DNA from 3 places in the Shewanella sp. GXUN23E genome. Region 3 is predicted to be linked to each of the others. Evidence: predicted binding sites of a transcription regulator. Region 3 holds the regulator's gene; each other region holds the start of a gene.
The links. The regulator sigma-54, encoded in region 3, starts transcription at its own class of promoters, with help from an activator protein. The targets are predictions, from matches to a motif close to GTTGGCACGNNNNTNGNNT.
Positions count from the first base shown of each region.

Region 1: a site for sigma-54 is predicted at 1,720-1,738, ahead of ACRRUX_RS12620 (YccF domain-containing protein). Genes of this name have one in related genera too.
Region 2: a site for sigma-54 is predicted at 2,691-2,709, ahead of flgB (flagellar basal body rod protein FlgB). Genes of this name have one in related genera too.

Region 1 covers NZ_JBOZWP010000013.1:58,310-62,528, reverse strand. Annotated here, with positions in the region: gene ACRRUX_RS12625 (substrate-binding periplasmic protein) at 423-1,178, shown strand; gene ACRRUX_RS12620 (YccF domain-containing protein) at 1,274-1,681, opposite strand; gene ACRRUX_RS12615 (pyridoxal-phosphate dependent enzyme) at 2,230-3,159, shown strand; gene ACRRUX_RS12610 (hypothetical protein) at 3,293-3,469, opposite strand; gene ACRRUX_RS12605 (ChrR family anti-sigma-E factor) at 3,845-4,219, opposite strand, start outside.
Region 2 covers NZ_JBOZWP010000008.1:44,013-48,231, forward strand. Annotated here, with positions in the region: gene flgE (flagellar hook protein FlgE) at 1-978, opposite strand, end outside; gene flgD (flagellar hook assembly protein FlgD) at 1,034-1,816, opposite strand; gene flgC (flagellar basal body rod protein FlgC) at 1,840-2,256, opposite strand; gene flgB (flagellar basal body rod protein FlgB) at 2,260-2,658, opposite strand; gene ACRRUX_RS09310 (CheR family methyltransferase) at 2,770-3,603, opposite strand; gene ACRRUX_RS09315 (chemotaxis protein CheV) at 3,661-4,219, opposite strand, start outside.
Region 3 covers NZ_JBOZWP010000017.1:55,123-59,341, reverse strand. Annotated here, with positions in the region: gene rapZ (RNase adapter RapZ) at 1-332, opposite strand, end outside; gene ptsN (PTS IIA-like nitrogen regulatory protein PtsN) at 329-772, opposite strand; gene hpf (ribosome hibernation promoting factor) at 775-1,062, opposite strand; gene ACRRUX_RS14555 (RNA polymerase factor sigma-54) at 1,093-2,568, opposite strand; gene lptB (LPS export ABC transporter ATP-binding protein) at 2,704-3,435, opposite strand; gene lptA (lipopolysaccharide transport periplasmic protein LptA) at 3,432-3,992, opposite strand; gene lptC (LPS export ABC transporter periplasmic protein LptC) at 3,979-4,219, opposite strand, start outside.

The DNA.
Region 1 (4,219 bases), on a different contig from region 3:
CTTTGTAAGGTTTTTCAGGAAGTGTAATCTTGATTTAACTTATTGAAAAAACGAATGTTTAGATTGCCGCTATCGCAGCCTTTGATTGCTTTTGTGTGAAGTGTATCGCAGCGTTTGTTGGAATATGCTGATAGGAATAGTGAATTATTCCACCGGAGTCTGTAAGATGAGTCGGCAAGTGTGATTCAGGTCACTGGCCGTGACCCATTTAAACAGCGTCTATCACCATTACTAATCGATTTATGTCACTGTTCCCAGGACGCTGAGTATCATCCAATAATTCCAAGAGCTTTATCATTTCAGCAAACCGCTGAATTCATCCTGTAAAAACAATTGAGTAACACTTGCTGACTATACTGATGAGATATTGTCCGTTATCGCAACATCACGATGGCCCGGGAAAGTGGGCGCGGGAGGAAAAGATGCGACGAACAAGTTACCTGCAAGCAGTACTGTTATTGTTGTTATTGCTGAATCCATTGAGTTTGCGTGCAGATACGCTGTACCTGACCGCAGTGTACTGGCCACCCTATGCCGGTCCGAATCTGACCGAGCAGGGGGCGGTGGTATATGTTGTTAAAAAGGCCCTGGCAAATATGGGGCATGAGTTGAAAGTGGACTTTTATGGTGCCAGCCGAGCACAGAAGCTGGCAGCAAAACCGGGTGGAAAGTATCTGGGGATGTTGCCGGTTTATGAGTATCAGACCGATGAGCTGGTGTTTTCCCGACCGGTTGCAACCAGTCCAATTGGTTTGGTGGAAATGAAGCTGCATCCGTTAAGCTGGCTCGAGTTGGAGGATCTGCAGGCATATACCCTGGGCGTTGGGGAGCAGGTGCTGGCGATGCCAGAGTTGGCGCCCTGGTTTACCAATAAGCGCCAGCCGGTGCGTGAGGCCAGTTCAGATCAACAGAATTTGCGGATGGTGGCCACTGCCAGAGTGGATGCGGCGGTGATGGATATGAATTCAGTGAAGTATTTGCTGCAGACCAACAGTGTGCCAGGCATTGAAGACAAGCTGCAACCCGGTCGTCGCCTGTTGGCGCAGCCTCATTTGTTCGTGGCATTGCAGCGCTCTGACGAAGGGCGGCGCTGGCTGGAGATCCTCAACACGGGGTTGTCTGGTATGGATACCGCTGTGACCTTAGCAGAGTACTGGCAACAGCTTCGCGCCAAATAGTACTGTTGTCTGCCATTTGAAGCATACAAAAACAGCAGACCAGGTCTGCTGTTTTTCATGATGAAACCATCCTGGTTTCTGCGGTATAGCAAGTATCAGGCTCTGGCGACCACAGTTTGGCCTATGGGCATCAAACTCAGCATAGCCAGTTTCAGATGCTGCAGGCCAAACGGAATACCGATAATAGAGAGGAAACAGCCCACGGCCAGTGTTAAGTGTCCAATTCCCAGCCACAGTCCGAATAACAGGAACCAAATGATATTGCCAACAGTTCCGGCTGTACCCGTACCTATATCTTCACGGCCGGTGACTGATTCACGATTGGCTATGTCCTGACCAAAAGGCCAGAAGGTCAGCTCTCCAATCACAAAACAGGCTCGGCCAAAGGGGATCCCGATGATGCTGATAAAGCACAGCAGTCCGGCCAGCCACCATGCAAGCCCCATCACCAGCCCACCGGTAATCAGCCACAGAACATTGAGGATCAGGCGAATCAACGACATATAGAATATTCCTGCAAATAAAGAGAGTTACCCATTCTAAGCAGATACTATGCCAATTTTTAATTCATTGATATTTAAATAAAAATAATTTAGCAGCTGATGGGTGATGAGGTATTTCCCTGAATGTTGGGGAATTTGACCACCCTATTACTGCCATTTCCCTCACAAGCTTCTGGTCCCTTCAGCGCTTGATGTCTGGCAACTGATGGTTGACATTGGTGTCAGGCGCTGCAGGTTTTTCCGCTCATTCTCATTGATATCAATCCCGGCTTATTTCCGGCAGTCACAGACGTCATCGTTGGTTTACTGTGCGCGATGTCAGTCGCAGATGAAAAAGCCCGTATTGCGAGAAGCTGACGGCTGAGGAATGGGGTAAATAGGCTGATAATAAGTCCTGGCAGTTGGTATGGTGTATCGCTTACGGCACTGTGAATGCTCTGATGCGAGCGAAGGAATGAAGTGTGACAGGCGCGCCAATGTGCGTGCATGTGCTCACCTCGGCCATACAATTGATATAAACTTGGCGTTTTTTCCTCGGATGATGAGTCATGTTGTTGATCAACTCGCCCATCGAGCAGCATGAGCTGTTTGGTTTTCCCGTATTTATCAAGCGTGATGATCTGTTACATCAGGCCTTTGGCGGAAATAAAGCGCGTAAATTTGCGGCGCTGCTGGAGATGGACTTCAGTGAAATTGATACCCTGATTGGGTACGGTTCGGCTCAGGCCAACTCCCTTTATACCATGGCGGCACTGGCGCAGTTGAAAGGCTGTCAGCTGGAGTTTTATGTTGATCATATCAGTGACTGGTTGGCTGCTCATCCCAGTGGCAACTATCGCGGTGCTCTGGCACTGGGAGCCCGGGTGGTTCCGGTTGATCAACAGAGTGACAGAGGTGAGCTGAGCGTCGCTGACTATATTGAACAAAAAATACTGCCAGCGCGAACGCGGGCGATATTTGTTCCTGAAGGGGGACGCTGCGCGCTTGCGGCCAGCGGTGTTGAGCAGTTGGCGAAAGAGCTGGCTGATTGGCGCTCGACGCAGGAGTACCAACATGTGAAAGTTATTTTGCCAGCGGGCACAGGTACCACGGCACTGTTTCTGTCCCGCTATTTCCATCGCAATCATCTGGACCTGCAAGTCATTACTGTGCCCGCAGTGGGGGGAATCGATTATCTGCAAAGCCAGTTTACTGAACTGGAGGCGGATGCGTCCTGTCATCCACGAATTGTTGACTTTGGCCGGAAATACCATTTTGGCAAGCTGTATCGGGAATTTGCCGAAATATGGCTGCAGGCGCGAAGCCGCGAGCTGGACTTTGAACTGCTGTATGACCCACTGGGGTTAATGGCGCTCAAACACATTCGGCAGCAAGATCCGCAAGCTTGCCTGATGTACATCCATCAGGGGGGGATTTTGGGCAATGAGACCATGTTGGCCAGATATCGGCGCAAATATCCGGGTCTGTGTTTGCCCTGAGATATTTACTGGTCAGGCTCATCTGCGCATCGCAGATGTGGTCCTGACCGGCTATTGAGAGTACTGCATATTGGGAGGTTAACACTCGCCCCGAGTAATGGTGAAGCAGGGCCGTGATGAGAGTGTCTTTCTGTTAGCGTTGGTTAGGATTAAGCAACCATTTCATGAACTTCAGCGCTTCGGTACGCTTTGAGAAGGTTTGCTTGTTTTTTCCCTGCTTGTCTGTAAACGCGATGGAATTCTTGTTGATAGAAATTGCATCTACCGGAAAACAAACATTAATTTCATAGTTATCTACTTTGTATGACATGGTCACACTCCTTTCTTGTCCTTTTTCGCCTCAGAGGCGAACAAATAGGTTCAATAAACAAATCCTCAGCTTCGTCACCCACGAAGCAGCGATGTTGAGTTCAGGGGAAGAAACGTAATGGCTGGTTGGCCAGAGCGCCTCTTCCAAGCATTGACCCCAAAAACCATTTCAGCAAGTCAACCATATCCAGATGACGGTTATGTGAAGGCCTGAGATTTGGAGTTTTGGCGGGAGAAGTCCCGAAAAGGTCAATCCTGGCGAGATGTCGGGTGGTGAAGAACTACCCGACAAAAGCTATATTATCTATGGTTTTGGGATTGTCAATTCTGTTTCATCAACAATAATGGCGATCCTCCCGGACCGCCGCTGTCAGCGTCAATAGATTAATTCGCCAATAGGATTCAAAAGCTTACTTATCCCTTTGGTGAAGTAGAGCGGTGCATCCACCAGGGTGTAGCACAGGCAACCTGAAGCCGTTCTTGGGGCATGTTCATGCTCACTGCTCATCACGATAAAGTCGCCGGGTTGATAGTTGCTATACTCGTCACTGAACTCTCCGGCCAGCAACAGCGTCACCTCCTGACCTTTGTGAGTGTGAGCCGGGATCTCTCCTCCGGCAGCAATGTGCAGTAAGCTGGCTCGGGCACGATTTTCACCGGTTGCCAACCGCAGCCGATTGACTTTCCCTATACCTTTCCAGTTGTCCTGCAGTTGATGACGAAATACCCGCGGCAAGCTGTAGGTGTCACC
Region 2 (4,219 bases), on a different contig from region 3:
CGTCACCTCAAAGGGCGAAGCGTACTGAGTCGGAGAATTGAAGTTGATGGTCAGGGTCTGGGTACCGTCAGCTCCGGCGCCCAGTGCGCCGGCACCGTTGATCCCCAACTCTTCGGTAGTGATAACAGCAGGATCTGAGCCGGTAAAGGTACCAGTGTCGTTGTAGCTCAGCACGGCACCGGTCCAGCCACCCACATCAGCGGTTCCGGTCGCATCCGGGGTACCGTCACCGTTGGTATCTGTCTGATAGCTTCCGCCGGCCCCGGCCATATTCACCGGCTTTCCGTCGACAGCGTAAAATGCCACCCAGTTACTCTCGCCGGTGTATGCCGCATTTTCCGGACGGATAAAATAGCTGGTCAGAACATGAGGCTCACCCAGCGAATCATAGAACGTCAGCGAGGTGGAATTGTTGAAAGTGTCTGGGTTATCAGGGTCAAAATTCGCCAGCACCTTGGTGGACTCTCCGGCATTCAGGTTCATCTGAATACCCACTTCTTCGGTTTTCTGTGGACTGCCCGCGGTATCCGGGATCTGTACCGACTTGGTAGTGGACAGACTCACAGAGGTGGAGTTGCCCTCTTTATCCACGGGGAAGGTCTGCAGGAAGTTACCGGCAGCGTCGACGAGAAAGTTATTAGCGTCAATCTTGAACGCGCCGGCGCGGGTGTAGGAATAATCCTGATTCCCGCTGCCCGCAGAAGTAATGAAGAAGCCGCCACCACTGATCGCCATATCCAGCGCGTTGTTGGTGAACTGCAGACTGCCCTGGTGGAACTGCTGAGCCACCTGAGTTGTCGTCACACCACCACCCACGGCCGTTCCCGCATTGGAGAAAATTGAGTTGGCATACACATCAGCAAACTCAGCGCGGGATTCCTTGAAACCAACAGTATTAACGTTGGCAATATTGTTGGCCGTGGTATTCAGATCTTTCTGCGATGCCGCAATACCACTCAAAGCAATGTTAAAAGACATAATTCACCTCTTGGATCCAGATGGAGGCGCATTAACGCCTCGCCTATTGCGTGCATCAGCTTTCCGCTACCGCCAACACATCCGATAATTTCACGCCGCCAATTCCCCGCAGATTGAGTACTGCGCCGGTTGCCGCAGTGCCCAGCGACACACTGGTCACATGGGCATAGGTGGAGACCGCCAGTTCCTGGGACTCACCATCAACCCGGCCACTGGCCTTGAAGGTATAGTTGCCCTGAGCGACCGGCTCACCTTTGCTGTTCAGACCGTCCCAATTAAAGTCGATATTGCCGCCCTTGCTGCCATCGACCTTAAAGGTAGTAACCAACTGTCCCTTGTCATCCTCCACCCGCACGGTGATTTCATCGATCGGCTTGGGTGAGGTGACCACACCTTTAATGTTCTGCTCTTCGGTACTGACATGACCTGTACCGGAAGGGATAAGTACCTTCTGCCCCACTAACCCTGATGCCTGCAACGCCTGGCTTGAGGTCATAGTGCTGTTGAGGTTGAGGATCTCCTGATTGAGTTTGGAAATACCATCTACAGTGGAGAACGATGCCATTTGTGCAATCATCTGGTCGTTTTCAACCGGCTTGAACGGATCCTGCATGGACAGCTGCTGGGTCAGCAGCGCAAAAAAGTCCGCCTGGGTCAGTTCCTGGCCTTTCTGCTCCGGCACAGTTTTGCCGTCCTGCAGACGCATGGGATCCAGCACAGGATTATTCTGGCTGATCTGATTATTTGTGCTGCCCGCAGTATTGCTCTGCACCTGGGATGGGCTGCTCTGATTACTCAGGGGCGATGTATTGCCGCTGAGAGGATTGATGAGGCTCAAGACTTACCTCCTGCTCTGCCCTGTTATTTGCCCATGTTCAATGTTTGCTGCAGCATCGACTTGGCGGCTTCAGCGACCTGAACATTCATCTGATAAGAGCGGGAAGCGGAAATCATATCGGCCATCTGCTCCATCACATTGACATTGGGTTTATAGATAAAACCGTCTTTGTCAGCCATGGGATGCTGGGGAGCAAACTCCTTTTGCAGTGGTGAATCACTCTCCACAATCCCTTTTACCTGGACACCGACGGCCTCCTGCTGCTGATAACTGGCCTTGGCAAGTTCGGCTTCAAATACCGGATAACGTGCCCGATAAGTCCCATCCACACTGCTGGAAACCGCATCCGCATTGGCAATATTACTGGCGGTGGTGTTGAGACGAACCGACTGCGCCGACATGCCGCTGCCTGATACATCAAAGATATTGAACAGACTCATGGATTACCCCCCTTTCAATGCCTTTTTCAGACCGGCAAATTTACGATCCAGAAATCCCAGAGACATCTGATACTCAATCGCATTTTCCATAAATGCCGTTTTCTCCTGCTGGATATCTACGGTATTGCCATCACCGGTATCCGGCTGATTGGGAATGCGGTATTTCACATGCTGTTCAGTCAGTGCCTTCAAGTCGAAATGCTTTTCGTGGCTTTGAGCCATGGCGAGACCGCCCTGACGGGTTTTGGCATCCTGCAGTGCAGCGGAAAAATCCACATCCCTGGCTTTGTAATGAGGTGTGTCGGCGTTGGCGATATTGCTGGAGATCACCTCTGCACGCTGAGAACGAATTCCCAGAGTGTATTGATGAATACCCAGAGCTTTATCAAACGAGAGTGCCATAAATTTGCCTCCTCAGACCTTTGAGTCTTTAAAAGCAATTCACGTGCCAAATGAAAAGGGACTGCGATTGGCAGTCCCTCTGAGTTTATCCAAACAGGCAGTAAAGCCTGCTTAGCCGCGCTTTCGGTAATAGATCCCCGGATTACAGCGCACCATATCAAACTGGTCTGTCATACCGGCAGCCGATTCAGATGCCCCGAGAAACAGAATGCCGCCGGGATTTAAAGCGGCAGCAAATTGCCGCAATATGTTGGCCTTTGCCTCAGGAGAAAAGTAGATAAGCACATTACGACAAAAAATGATGTCGAACTTGCCCAAAGAGGCATAACTTTCCAGCAGGTTATGAGGCCGGAAATTCACCATATTACGCACCTGCTCTTTCAGACGCATACTGGTATCACGGCAGGGTTCAAAAAACTGACGTTTGCGTTCTTCCGACAATCCCCGCGCCAGTGCCAAAGAATCATATTCGGCGTTACGACAACGATCCAGCATAGAAGGCGATAAATCCGTAGCCAGAATCTGCACCCCATTAGGCACAGTTCCCGGACGCTTCTGCTGACTCTCCAGTACTGTCATGGCAATGGAATATGGCTCCTGACCGGACGAACAGGCGGCTGACCAGATTTTCACCGCACGTCCGAGGCTGGCAAACTCGCCCAGCAATTCATTGGCCAGCAATTCAAAAGGATACCTGTCTCGAAACCAAAGCGTTTCGTTGGTGGTCATGGCATCAATGACTTCAGATCGCAGTTGCCGCTCTGCTGGCTTCATGGACTTTTGCACCAGCTCAGAGAGGGTGGGCAAACTGTATTTACTCATCAAAGGTGCCAGACGACTGCGCACCAGATATTGCTTGTTGTCCCCCAACACTATGCCACTGTGTTGTTCCAGAAATTGCCTGAACTGCACATACTCAGTATCGGCAAGCGTCTTATTCGGCACTGTTTATTCCTATTTCACAACGCCCATCTCCGGGCGAAAAGACTGTCCCCAAAGGCGTTACACATCAATGCACAGATGCTTATTCACTTTGGTAGCCAACTCGTCCGGATTGAATTTGGCAATAAAATCATCGGCGCCGACCTTTTCCACCATAGCCTGGTTAAAAACCCCACTCAGAGAAGTGTGCAGCACCACTTTAATATCTTTCAGTTTTGGATTGGCCCGGATCTCGGATGTCAGCGTGTAGCCATCCATCTCCGGCATTTCGATATCAGAAATAATCAGCGGGATCTCATCGGCGAGGTTTTCCTGATCCTCAGCAAAGCGCAGCAACATGTTCAGCGCTTCCCGGCCATCTTTGGCAGTATCAATCTGCAGCCCCAGTGACTCCAGAGAGCGAATGATTTGCTTTCTGGCCACCGACGAATCGTCAATCACCATAATATGATACGACTTATCCTTATCTATGGTCAGCTGTTCCTGCGCCGCTTCACTGAGATCCGTCTTAACCGGTGAAATTTCATCCAGGATTTTCTCCACATCGAGGATTTCCACCAATTCCCCTTCAATCTCCGTCACCGCCGTCAGATAAGAGGTTTTCCCAGTGCCATTGGGT
Region 3 (4,219 bases):
AGAGAGCTTTGGTTGCGTGATAAAGGGTGCAGGCGTCGGGTTTCGCTGTAGCGTTTCAGCAGGATATCATCACCTGAATACAGGAAAAAACTGGTGATCTCAGTATTGCTCAGTGACTTGAGTTGTTGCTCCAGCACCTTATCCTGATTTTTCAGATTGCGCACATCCACACTGATGGCGACCTGTTCAGTGGTGCTTTTGAGTTGCTCCATCAAGCTGCCAATCAGCGACAGCGGCAAATTATCCACACAGTAGTAGCCCAGATCTTCCAGCGCTCTTAAGGCAACAGATTTTCCTGAGCCACTGCGGCCCGATACGATAACCAATTTCATGCGGTAATAACCCGGAACAGTTCTGCGTCATCCTGCGCTTTGCGCAGTTGCTTAACCACTTGTTTGTCGCTGAGCTTTTCAGCCATTGCAGCGAGTGTTGCCAGATGAGTCTGACATTGCTCGGCTGGAACCAGCAGGGCAAAAAGAATATCGACCGGTTGATTGTCGATGGCATCGAAGGGAACGGGTTCGGTGCATTTCACCAGGACGGCGATGGGATGATCAATAGTCGTCAGTTTGCCGTGAGGAATAGCAATACCGTTTCCGATTCCTGTGCTGCCAACTTTCTCCCGGGCAAGCAGACTTTCGAATACTTCCTGGGAGGAAAGGGTGGGGTACTGAGCCGCGATAAGATCGCTTACCAGCTCAAGTACTTTTTTCTTACTGCCCGGAGTGGCACAGGAGGCACACTCCGGCTGCAGGATGGTACGAAGTTCCATCGTTAGTGTTTTGTCAGTTTCTCTTTGTGTTTAATCACCTGACGATCAAGTTTGTCGATCAGGGCGTCTATTGCGGCATACATATCTTCATGTTCTGAAGTTGCGAAAATTTCGCCGCCGTTTATATGCAGTTTTGCTTCTGCAATTTGCTGAAGTTTCTCAACATTCAATACAACGTGCACATTATTGATCTGTTCAAAATGGCGTTCAAGCTTGGTGAATTTGCTTTCCACATATTCCCGCAGAGAGTCTGTAATCTCGATATGGTGTCCAGTCAGGTTGATTTGCATAGATAGCTACCTCCTTTATTCCGGGTAGGGTTATAAACTCTTACGCTGGTTGGAAGGCGGAATCAGCATCGCTTCTCGGTATTTGGCGATAGTCCGTCTGGCAACATTTATTCCCTGTTCTGCCAGAAGTTCTGCCATCTTGCTGTCGCTTAATGGTTTCTTCTGGTTTTCGGCTGCCACTAGCTTTTTGATAAAAGCACGAATGGCAGTGGACGAGCATTCTCCACCATCTTCAGTTCCAACATGGCTGGAGAAGAAATACTTTAATTCGAAAATCCCTCTTGGGGTATGCATATATTTTTGCGTGGTCACCCTGGAAATGGTGGACTCATGCATTTCAACCGCTTCGGCAATATCGTTGAGTACCATAGGTTTCATGGCCTCTTCGCCGAACTCAAAAAATCCCTGTTGAAACTGCACGATACAATTGGCCACTTTCAGCAGTGTATCGTTACGGCTCTCCAGACTTTTAATAAACCACTTGGCTTCCTGCAAATGGCCGCGAATGAACTGGCTGTCAGCCTGGCTGCGCGTGCTGCGGGCCATGGCTGCATAATGCTGGTTGACATTCAGTTTGGGCATGCAATCGGGGTTGAGCTCCACTACCCAGCGGCCATGCTTCTTGGATACGGATACATCTGGGATTACATACTCATCGTTATCCCGGCTGATGAGCAGACCTGGCCGTGGATTCAGGGTCTGGATGAGGTTAATGGCCTCACGCAGATCATCTTCCTTAAGGCGGGTCTTGCGCATCAGAGTGCGGAAATCGCGGTTGGCAATCAGCTCCAGATGCTCACGGATAAGTAAGCGGGCATGCTCAATGTGGGGAGTCTCTGCCGCAAACTGATTGAGCTGGATCAGCAGACACTCGCTCAAATCCCTGGCAGCCACGCCCACAGGATCGAAGTGCTGGATACGCTTGAGTACCGCTTCAACTTCATCGAGTTCAGTGTCCTCATCTCCCAAGGCTTCGAGGATCTCCTGCGTGCTTTGAGTCAGGTACCCTCGGTCATCGATCGCCTCAATAATGGCGGTGGCGATGGCGTAATCGTTCTCGGAAAAGGGCGTCAGGTTTTTCTGCCATTCCAGATGTTCATACAGACCTTCACTGGTTTCCCCCTGAAATGGCATATCATCATCACGCACTGCGGGGCCGGCAGCGACTGGAGCGGCAGTGAAGACTTCATCCCAGGTGGTGTCCATGGGCAGCTCGTCCGGCATGGCTTCCTGGGTGATGGCGTCTGATGTTTCGACACTTGAGCTGTGCTGCATCGGCTCTGAATCGTCAGGCTCATCAAATTCCGCTGAGTTGTCACCCTCGTTGTCATTCAGCTCTGAGTCATATTGTTCTTCATCCATCTCCAGCAAAGGATTGGATTCCAGCGCCTGTTGGATTTCCTGCTGGAGTTCCAGAGAAGACAATTGCAACAGGCGGATGGCCTGCTGCAGTTGAGGCGTCATGGTTAACTGCTGACCCAGTTTAAGCTGGAGAGACGCTTTCATCTTTACCGCAAATCCCTGTATAGAGTGGTTTTAATAGAAATTCTCGAGAACCGGTATGTCCATCGGTCTGAGGAAAGTGCGTATCCTTGCTGTCCCGGCATGGCTGCTGCACTGGCGCCGGGACACATGAATTAACTATAGCCTGAATTGTTCACCCAAGTACACAGCGCGCACCTGCTGGTTATCAAGGATTTCCGCCGGTGTGCCTTCGGCAATCAGATTGCCGTGGCTGACGATATAAGCGTGTTCGCAAACATCCAGGGTTTCCCGCACGTTATGGTCGGTGATCAGTACCCCCAGACCACGGCTCTTGAGCTGTTCGATGATCTTCTTGATGTCGATAACCGAGATCGGATCAACCCCGGCGAATGGTTCATCCAGCAGAATGAACTTGGGATTGGCTGCCAGCGCCCTGGCAATTTCCACCCGCCGGCGTTCACCGCCTGACAGGGCCATCCCCATGGAATCGCGGATATGGGTGATGTTGAACTCTTCCAGCAGATGTTCCAGTTGTTCTTCCCGTTGCTCATTGGTCAGTGCCTTGCGGGTTTGCAGGACTGCCATGATATTGTCGCGGACGGACAACTTACGGAAGATACTGGCTTCCTGAGGCAGGTAGCCGATACCCTTGCGGGCGCGCATATGCATGGGATCCAGCGTCAGGTCTTCATCATTGATGTAGATAGCACCCTTGTCGCTTTTGACCAAGCCAACCACCATATAAAATGTGGTGGTCTTGCCGGCACCGTTGGGGCCGAGCAGACCGACGATCTGACCGGTTTTCACTTCCAGGCTGACGTCCTTGACGACCTGACGATTCTTGTAGCTTTTGGCAAGATGCTCTGCTTTCAGCGTCAGTTCACTCATGAATCCGGCTGCCCCTGCTTTTTGTCTTTGCTGGAAGGTTTGTTGTCGTCCAGAGGCTTGATGTCATTCTGGAAGTTTTCAGGCTTGATGACAGTGTGCACCCGATCGTCAGGATTCTGATTACCCTGTGCGGTCATCTGTTGCAATTCAATGTCGTAGACGATTTTGGGCGCACTGACTTTGCTGCCATCCTGCTCGATTTCAGCATCGCCCATCAGGGTCAGTACCCGCTTGCTGATGTTGTAGCGGATCTCATTGGCACTGGCAGTGGCAGGACGATGATTGTCCAGCATCTGGGTGTAGGTAGCCGGTTTGCCGGTGGCGATAAGAATGGTTTCTCCATCCCCCTGGCTGGCGCTGAGCTCATCGGCCTGAATTTTGATACTGCCCTGGGTGACTGTCACCGGGCCTGAGTACACCACCCGTTTGTTCTTGATATCGGCAAACTGGCTGGGTGCCTTGATGTGCACTTCCTTGGTGAGATCGTCCGTAGCCGCCAGTGCGCCCCAACTCAGGGTGCACAGGAGTGCCGCAAAAAATGTCTTAGTTTGGTTCATAGATTCCTGTTACCTGATTCAGCAGCTTAACTGTCTGCGCATTCAGATCGGCATAAAGCCCTGTACCTTCTACTTTAAAATTGCTGCCATCTACCTGGATTACGCGATCAGAGCGCATGATCATGGTATCCAGATCCAGCTGCAGGTAGCTGGTTTTCAGCTGTTGCAAGGGTTCATTGGGCGTAATGGCGTCGATGATAACATTATTCTCAAGCGTGACTATGTTG